Regions from separate parts of the Tepidibacillus fermentans genome, predicted to be linked through region 2. Evidence: predicted binding sites of a transcription regulator. Region 2 holds the regulator's gene; each other region holds the start of a gene.
What was found. The regulator Rex, encoded in region 2, represses fermentation and respiration genes when NADH is low (regulators of the CRP and FNR family bind a similar motif). The targets are predictions, from matches to a motif close to TTGTGAAATATTTCACAA.

Region 1 (3,289 bases), on a different contig from region 2:
AATTGATGAAGCAGATAAACATGGGATTGCTATGGTGTTTACAGGAATACGCCATTTTAAACATTAATTTATCTAAAGTGAATGACAAACCTTAGAATAAGACTTAAGAGAATGAAATAAACAAGACATAAAAGATTGGAGAAAGGAGGTATGGGTGGATGAAGGTATTAGTGGTTGGCCAAGGTGGACGGGAACACGCTTTGGTGAAAGCGATCAAACGGAGCAAAAAAGTAGAGAGGATCTACTGTGCACCGGGAAATGGTGGTATTGAGCAAGATGCTATCTGTTTGCCGATCCAAGAAGACGATTTTCCAAGATTAGTTGAGGCCGTACAACAATATCAAATTGATCTCACAGTAGTAGGTCCAGAAAATCCACTTCATGCAGGAATTGTCGACTATTTTCAAGAACGAGGTTTGCCCATTATTGGTCCAAGCAAGGTAGCGGCAAGAATTGAAGCAAGTAAGTCCTTTGCCAAAAAATTAATGGCTAAATATAACATTCCAACAGCAGATTATCAAGTATTCGATCACGCAGAAGCTGCGATAGAGTATGTCAAAGAAAAGGGTGCTCCGATTGTGATTAAAGCGGATGGTCTCGCAGCAGGAAAAGGAGTCGTGGTGGCCAATACTGTGGATGAAGCAATAATAGCGATCCAAAATATGATGGAACAGCAAATTTTTGGAACCGCGGGACAAAAAATTGTAATTGAAGAGTTTCTCGAAGGTGAAGAATTAACAGTGATGTCCTTTGTTGATGGTGAGCACTTCATCATGATGGAACCTGCTCAAGATCATAAACCTATATTCGATGGAGACAAAGGGCCCAACACAGGTGGAATGGGTAGTTATTCTCCTGTTCCGCAAATGGGGCAGGAATTATTGCATCGGGTCCGAGAACAGATAATAAAGCCAATTATTGCTGGCATGGCAAATGAAGGGTATCCATTTAAGGGAATTCTTTACGCAGGCTTAATGATGACAAAAAGTGGCCCAAAAGTCATTGAATTTAATGCACGGTTTGGCGATCCCGAAACTCAGGTCATTTTACCTCGACTGAAAACGGATCTTATCGATATCTTTACGGCGATTCAGAATGGTACATTAGATCAACTTCAACTAGAATGGGATCAGCAAGCAGCGGTGTGTGTCATCATGTCTTCCAAAGGTTATCCAGGAGATTATGAAAAAGGAAAACCAATCAAAATCAACGAAACTCTTCTGCCAAAGCAAACGGAAATCTATCTGGCAGGTGTAAGAAGAGAGCAAGGCCATCTGCTTACAAACGGTGGTAGAGTACTTGGGGTTACGGCACTAGGAACAACGATACAGGAAGCGAAAGAGCGTGCCTATCAAGGAGTCCAAGCAATTTCTTTTGAAGGAGCACATTACCGAACAGATATCGCAAACAAAGCGATATATAAATAGAATTAATAAAGGGGATGACCTTATTAAAGGAAGTTTTCGTTACTTTTGGGTCAGCCCCTTTACTGTTTTCTCCGTTGTTTTTTATCCTCAATCTCTTCATCCTTATAATACGCATAACCAATTGCAAGCAATGAACCTCCAATTAGAATCCATAGAAAAGCGGTATCATATAACCATCCTAAATATGTGGGCATTTTCACTCACCTTTTATTTTTTTTATTTGTGTTGTTATTTTTCAGCAATAACCTGTCATTTATTCCGAAAACATTTTTATCCTATTGTGATATTTTTCACAGATTTTATATTGAAAATTGAATAAAGTAAATGGTGGAGAAAGAGTAAAAATGTATATATGAAAACAACCATATTAAACAATCTTTAAAATTTAGAAAGGGAGAGAAGAGCAGGCATGAGTATGTTTTGTTACCAATGTCAAGAAACAGCTAAGAATGAAGGCTGTACAGTGATTGGAGTATGTGGAAAAACAGATGAAGTGGCCAACTTGCAAGATTTACTCATCTATTTATTAAAAGGAATCTCTATATATGGAGAGAAAGCAAGAGAATTAGGAATTTATGATGAAAAAACTAGTATCTTCATCGCAAAAAGCTTATTCTCCACAATTACGAATGTGAATTTTGATCCAGTTGTGTTTGACAATTTGATCAAAGAAGCTTTAGTCGTTCGTGAAAATATGAGAAATAAATTCTTGGTGGCCTATGAAGCAAAATATGGAAAGGTTTTTGACGAAGAACTACCTGAAATGGCCACATGGTATAGCGATGATGTCGTTGAATTCCGGAAAAAAGGGGAAGAAGTTGGCGTCTTAGAGACAGAAAATGAGGATATTCGTTCCTTAAGGGAGCTTTTAACTTATGGTCTCAAAGGAATTGCAGCCTATGTTGAACATGCGAACGTATTAAATGAAAGAGATCCAGAGATCTTTGCATTTATTCAAGAAGGGTTAGCAGCAACAACTGATGATTCACTATCTGCAGATGATTTGGTGGCTATTGTCATGAAAGCTGGTTCTGTTGCTGTAAAAGCAATGGCGCTTCTTGATAAGGCAAACACAGAAACCTATGGTCATCCTGAGCCAACAAAAGTCAATATTGGAGTTCGAAATCGTCCGGGTATCTTAATTAGTGGTCATGACCTAAAAGACTTAGAAGAACTTCTTGAACAAACAAAAGGGACGGGTGTAGATGTGTACACACATGGTGAAATGCTACCAGCCAACTCCTATCCATTCTTTAAAAAATATGATCATTTCGTAGGAAACTATGGAAATTCTTGGTGGGAGCAAACCCGTGAATTTGAAGCCTTTAATGGTCCAATTCTAATGACCACGAACTGTTTAGTACCTCCAAAAGGAAGCTATTCTGATCGTGTATATACAACAGGTGTTGTTGGCTTCCCAGGATTAAAACATATTCCTGATCGTAAACCGGGTGAGAAAAAAGACTTCTCCGAAATTATTCAACATGCGTTGAAATGTGAACCACCAACACCTATTGAAGAAGGTACGATTATGGGTGGTTTCGCACGAAATGCAGTTTTAAGTGTAGCTGACAAAGTGGTTGACGCTGTACAAACGGGTAAGATTAAACAATTTGTCGTCATGGCAGGTTGTGAAGGTAGACACAAAACGAGAGAATATTATACAAGTTTAGCAAAAGAGTTACCAAATGATACAGTTATTTTAACAGCAGGTTGTGCAAAATATCGTTACAATAAATTAAATCTCGGGGAAATCAATGGAATTCCACGTGTCTTAGATGCAGGACAATGTAATGATTCTTATTCCTTAGTTGTCATTGCTCAAAAATTAGTAGAAGCGACTGGCGTAAAAGATATTAATG
Region 2 (3,289 bases):
GATTTAACAAAGATTGTACCAGGAGAGTTTAAAGGAAGGGCTTTTAAAAAAGGTCATGTGATTCGTGAAGAAGATATTCCAGAACTCTTAAATATTGGCAAAGAACATATCTATGTCATTGATTGGAAGGAAGGGTATCTTCACGAAAACGATGCTGCCATTCGTTTGGCCAAGGCAATCGCAGGCAAAAACGTCGAAATGAATGATCCCTATGAAGGAAAAGTGACATTAACTTCATCTATTTATGGACTTGCGAAAATCGATGAAGAATTGGTTCACCAAATCAATCATGTACAAGATGTTGCTCTAGCGACAATTGTAAATCACAAAATTGTACAACCAGGTTCTAAATTAGCAGGTACAAGAGTATTACCTCTGATTGTTGAAGAGAAATGGGTAGAGAAAGTAGAACAATTGGTAAAAGGAAAAGCGGTCATTCAAGTAAAAGAGTTCATTCCTTTTAAAGTGGGACTTGTTACCACAGGGAGCGAAGTATATAAAGGAAGAATAAAAGATCGCTTCAGACCAATTATTCAAAGGAAGTTAGAAGCATTTGGCTCAACACTAATCGAACAACGATTTGCTCCTGACGATATTGATCTGATCCAAAGGGAAATTAATGATTTTGTCGAGAAAAAAGTAGATCTGATTCTTGTTTCGGGTGGAATGTCAGTCGATCCTGATGATCGAAGTCCGTTTGCCATTCGGGAATTAGCAAGTGAAGTGGTCACTCAAGGTACGCCCATGCTACCTGGGTCGATGTTAATGATCGCTTATATTGGCACCATTCCTGTTTTAGGATTACCTGGTGGTGTGCTTCACGATCCCTATACAGCATTTGATGCAGTTTTACCTCGTATCTTAGTAGGCGAAAAAGTAACCAAGGAAGAAATTATTCGTCTCGGTTACGGAGGTTATTTCGGTTGTTAAACAAGCAGATTCCCATCATTAGTTTTGTAGGTTTCTCAGGTAGTGGTAAGACGACACTATTAACGAAGATCATTGCTGCCTTTAAAGAGAAAGGTTATCGAGTGGCTACGGTTAAACATGACGCCCATCGGTTTCAAATGGATGTACAGGGAAAAGACACATGGAAATATGCTCAGGCTGGATCTGATATCGTACTGATCAATTCGCAAGAAAAACTAGCAATGATTGAAAATTTAGCAAAACCAATCTCATTTGAAGAAGTTGTATCACACATAGAAAATGTTGATATCATTTTTGTAGAAGGTTATAAACACGAGTCTCCGCCCAAAGTTTTATTAGTTAGAAGAGAAACGGATCTAGAACTACTTCCTCAATTAAAAGATGTAATCGCGATTGCAACATCTCTACCATTACAACTAGAAGAAGTCCCGGTTTATGATATAAACGACTTTAATGGGATTGTTCATTTCATTGAAACGAAGATATTGGGGGAGAAAAAGCATGGCTCAAGAAAATAAAATACCTCACGTAACAGCAAAGCGCTTACCGCTTTATTATCGCTATCTTGAAAAATTGCATCTCATGGGAAAACAACGAGTTTCATCCGCACAGTTGAGTAAAGAATTGCTGATTGATCCGGCAACGATCCGTCGCGATTTTTCCTATTTAGGGGAACTGGGAAAAAAAGGCTACGGATATAATGTCAGCTATTTACTTCAATTTTTAAGAGATTTTTTAAAACAGGATGAAGTAACAAACGTTATCCTTATTGGTGTTGGTAACCTAGGAAAAGCATTATTACATTACAATTTTTATAAAAGTAGAAATACCAAAATCGTAGCGGCTTTCGATAGTGATCCCAACAAATTTAATCGGGAAATTGATGGAATTCCCGTCTATGGGATGGAAAGCTTAAAAGAGGTTGTCGATTTATTCCGTGTAGAAGTGGCAATTTTAACCGTACCTGTCTATGTGGCCCAACAAGTAACGGATCAAGTAGTTGAGGCAGGTGTCAAAGGAATCCTTAATTTCACACCTTCACGTTTAACGGTTCCGCCAAATGTGAGAGTTCATCATATTGACTTAACAACTGAACTACAAACATTGGTGTACTTTTTAAAAAATCCCAATGTGTTAGAAGAAGAAAAGGAGACTGAAGCTGAAACCGCAACTGAGTCACAATTCGATTCTTAAAATAAGAAATTGTTTACTGAATGAAAACCTTGAAAGAAAGGAATCGGTTTTTATGGAGGAAAAAGATCAAGCCATGACGGTTATTGGTCATCTAGAAGAACTAAGGAAAAGAATTATCTGGACCATTATCTTTTTTGTGATTTCTTTGATTGTTGGTTTTGTGTTAGCTGATCCTGTGATTCGCTATTTTACACATGATCTAAATGCCAAAAATATTACTTGGAATGTTTTTCGATTATCTGATGCTTTAAGAGTGTATATGCAATTTGCATTTGCGATTGGAATTACGCTTTCTCTTCCCTTTGCTTTATTTCAGGTATGGAGATTTATCTCACCAGGTTTAACGAAGAGAGAAAAAAAAGCCACAATTTGGTTTATCCCCACGGCATTTATCTTATTCTTACTGGGAGTGTCATTTGCTTATTTTATCCTTTTTCCAATGGTCGTTACTTTCTTATCCAATCTATCAAAACAATTAGGTGTCGTTGAAGTATATGGAATCTCCCAATACTTTAGCTTTATGCTGAATATTGTGCTTCCATTTGGTCTATTATTTGAATTGCCAGTTGTTGTCCTGTTTCTAACACGGTTAGGAATTGTTACACCGAAATTACTAATTCGTATTCGTAAAATTGCATATTTTATATTGGTCATTGTCGCCGTTACCTTAACGCCGCCAGAACCAATGTCAGACATTCTTGTGTCTATTCCATTGATCTTGTTATATGAAGTTAGTATTTTCCTCTCAAAGTTGGCTTCGAAAAGACGCCAACAAGCATTAGAAGAAATTTAATATGAACAGCAAAAAGCACGTCAACCTGAAGAAGGAAGCGTGCTTTTTGTTTGTTTATTTTTCTGTATTGATATTACATCGTGTCAGGCGTAATGCTTTGAAGGCCAGGCCAATCTACCTCATCGGCGTATTGTGTAAAACCATCATTATTTTAGTAAAAAGTTCCTAAAAAATTTAAAAGAAACACGTAATTTTTCTATTTTCTTGTCTGTATACAATAATTGTCTTGCTTTTCTATAAATAAAAAGGGGTAAAAACCAAAATTCTTAAACTTCTTCCATTTTAAAAGAAAATCAAAATAATAAAAAGAATTATGATATTGGGAACAACAAAAATGGAGAAAGAATTATTGAAAATATTGATATACTTTTA
Region 3 (3,289 bases), on a different contig from region 2:
TCCCTAGTTGAGAAGTGATACGAAATGTCCCGCCTAACATCGATGCTCTCTCTTCCATCCCATAAAGACCTACGCCTTTATCATGCCGACGAAGATCATCCACCGAGAATCCTTTTCCATAATCGGTGACCTTTAAAATCACTTCATTCATCTTTTTACACATGGTTAAATCAACCCGATCACAATCAGCATATTTGGCTACATTCGTTAATGCCTCTTGACTGATTCGATATAACGCTGTTTCTACACTAGCTGGTAGACGGTCCTTATCCCCTGAATACTCAAAATTCACTTGAATTCCAAACGTATCTCCAAAGGTTTTCATATATGACTTAAGAGCAGCAATTAATCCGAGATCATCAAGAGCAGAAGGTCTTAATTCGACAGCCATATGGCGTAATTCTTCTAAGGTTTGTTTGGTTGTCTTTCTTAAATTCTCTAAATGCTCACGAATCGATTCATTTTCGATTAAAGGCATTACATATTCAATTCCCAATAAAACACTAAAAATGGACTGCCCAATTCCATCGTGCAACTCACGGGAAAGTCTCTTTCTTTCCTCTTCTTGTGCTCGAATCATTGATGCAGTCACAATATTCGTAATTCGACTTTGTTCCCCTCTTCGATGATCACTTAGATTACGAATAGAAATAATCGTTAAAGGTTTTTGATCCACATCTAAATAATGAGATGTACTTACGGATACAGGGATTTTTGATCCATTCTCATGCTTTAATTGTAACTCGTAATAAGATAATCGTTGTTGATTTAAGAAACATTTATCATATTCACAGATTTTTAGTGAACCATGGGAATCCTCACAAAGGTGGCAAAAACTCTCAGGTTTGATGTCATGGCCCAGAAAATCCTTAGCAGCTTGATTCATTTCAACAACATTCTTATTCTCATCTAAAATCATAATTCCATCAGATACATGTTCAAAGACTTTAATTAGTCGTTCTCTTTCCGCTTTTAACTCATCATCCTTGCGAAAAATAAAGTGAAATAATATCGAAGAAAAAATAAAAGAGATAGTAAAGAGAAGTAAATAACGATAGATTCCATTATCTATGGTGCGAAAAGATATCATGACGACAAATACAAATAGTAGGGAAATTCCGGTTGACAATAATACTTTAAATAACCATTTCTGTTTCTGAAACTGATTTGACATTTTTTCTCACCCAAATTCATAACCTCAATAGATTGTCTGTGATTTTCTTCATTGAAAGCATGTAATAACGTTGTTAAAATTTATTATAAGTAATATAGGAAAAACTGTCATCTAATTGATGAATGTGAAATGTTTCAAGGGGGGATTGATTATGAAGCTGATCTTACCAAAAGAACATGGAGCTTGGGCGATGTGGATCGCTCCCTTCTTGATTGGAACATTAGCAACAAAAATGATTTGGTATCATTCTATTCTTTTTTTTGCCGTTTTTTTTGCCTATATTTCTATTTCTCCATTTATTCAAGGAGTAAAACGACCTGTTGAACGTAGACAAATGTGGAAAATATCTTTTCAATATTTAGTCATTGCATTACTCTTGGGGTTGCCATTTTTATTCTATTTCCCTCGGCTACTCTTGATCTTAGTCGGCATTCTTCCCTTTTTCTTGATCAACCTTTACTACGCGAAACAAAAAAAGGAACGGGCATTATTTAACGATCTGAGCGCAATAGTTGCTCTTACTTCAACAGTATTGGTCACTTATGAAGTTGGAGAAGGAAATATAAATCGATCAGCGTTAATCTTGTGGTCCCTTCAGATTTTGTTCTTCTTTGGCTCGGCACTCTATGTGAAAACCCTATACCGTGAGAAACAAAACCTAGCTTTTCGTAGGCTTGCTTATTTCTATATGATTGCGTTACCAATCTTATCTTTCTATCTCTCAGGTCCTTACTTGATGATCGCATTCTTGTTCTCAACCATTCGGGGAATTTTTACCCCCAAAACAAGACTAATTGTTCCAAAAACAGTTGGTATTATAGAGATTGGGAATACATTATGGTTTGTGATTTTTCTATTATTATCCTATCACCAAAACCCCCTATTTGTTTCATAGGGGAGTCCCCCTTTTTTTATAGGTTTTTTTTCCCTATTTTCAAGTTGATAATTGAATTAATACTCATAAATTATTAAAATGGACATAGATATTTATGTGAACAAAAGCTTAATGTTCTATATTCGGCTTGTATGATTCTATAAATAGGTTAAGAGCGGTGATAGAACATACAAGTCCCTATCCTCAGTATAAAGATCGGAAGTGACCGGTTTGATTTATACAAAAGAAGTGATTCGTAAAGAATTATTGGCAAGACGTTCCAGCTTACCCGATCATCTAGTCCACACGTTATCCACGCGAATTCTAGAGTATTTATTTGAATCGACTATGTTTTATCAGGCGAATCATATCATGTCCTATTTAAGCTATCCCAAAGAGGTACAGACTGATAATCTTGTTTCCAAAGCGCTCAATCTGCAAAAACAGGTTTCGATTCCGGTTTGTGTAAAGGAAGAACGTGATCTTATCCCTAGTCGAATTCAAGACTTAACCATAGTCGAACAAGGGTACTTTGGCTTACGCGAACCAAAAAAAGAGTGGATTGATCCTGTTGAAGTGGATCAACTCAATCTGATTATCGTTCCAGGGATTGCTTTTAACATGCAAGGGAATCGCATTGGTCATGGAATGGGCTATTATGATCATTTTTTGAGAAAAATACCTAAACACATTCCAAAGATTGCTCTGGCTTATCAATTCCAGATTATTAGAGGGAATTGGAATATTGATCCTTGGGATATCCCTGTTGACGGGATTTTGACCGAAGAGGGCTGGGTTGTTAAAAATTTTTAAAGGAGTTGGTATCCATGATCCATTCACCATCGCCTACCAAACAAATCATTAATCTCATACCTCTATTAGCTGAGTTATCCGATCAAAATAAAGAACTTTTACAAAATGCCTTAACCGTCAAACAGGTACGTAAAGGAACCATTTTATTTGTGGAAAATGACCCTGCAGATGCAGTCTATTTCTTACGGGAAGGAAAAGTTCGTCTGAGCAAATCTTCCCCTGAAGGGAAAGAAGTCGTTCTTAATATTCGTAAACCCGGTGATCTTTTTGCTGAAGTTGCTTTATTCCGTAAAACTACCTATCCTGCAACAGCTGAAATGCTTGAAGACGGTGAGGTCGTGATGATTCGAAATGAAGATCTGGAAAAGATCATTCACCGTTATCCGGAAATCGGGATCTCTATCATTCAGATAATGGGGCAGCGCTTA

Region 1: a site for Rex is predicted at 1,706-1,723, ahead of hcp (hydroxylamine reductase). Genes of this name have one in related genera too.
Region 3: a site for Rex is predicted at 1,297-1,314, ahead of EDD72_RS01175 (YwiC-like family protein). Genes of this name have one in related genera too.

What each region holds. Positions count from the first base shown of each region.
Region 1 is NZ_SMAB01000016.1:32,816-36,104, reverse strand. It holds gene purH (bifunctional phosphoribosylaminoimidazolecarboxamide formyltransferase/IMP cyclohydrolase) at 1-67, shown strand, start outside; gene purD (phosphoribosylamine--glycine ligase) at 159-1,427, shown strand; gene EDD72_RS12960 (hypothetical protein) at 1,487-1,621, opposite strand; gene hcp (hydroxylamine reductase) at 1,843-3,289, shown strand, end outside.
Region 2 is NZ_SMAB01000020.1:20,751-24,039, reverse strand. It holds gene EDD72_RS10525 (molybdopterin-binding protein) at 1-930, shown strand, start outside; gene mobB (molybdopterin-guanine dinucleotide biosynthesis protein B) at 924-1,448, shown strand; gene EDD72_RS10515 (redox-sensing transcriptional repressor Rex) at 1,432-2,124, shown strand; gene tatC (twin-arginine translocase subunit TatC) at 2,177-2,917, shown strand.
Region 3 is NZ_SMAB01000001.1:246,069-249,357, forward strand. It holds gene EDD72_RS01170 (PAS domain-containing sensor histidine kinase) at 1-1,174, opposite strand, end outside; gene EDD72_RS01175 (YwiC-like family protein) at 1,326-2,069, shown strand; gene EDD72_RS01180 (5-formyltetrahydrofolate cyclo-ligase) at 2,280-2,861, shown strand; gene EDD72_RS01185 (Crp/Fnr family transcriptional regulator) at 2,876-3,289, shown strand, end outside.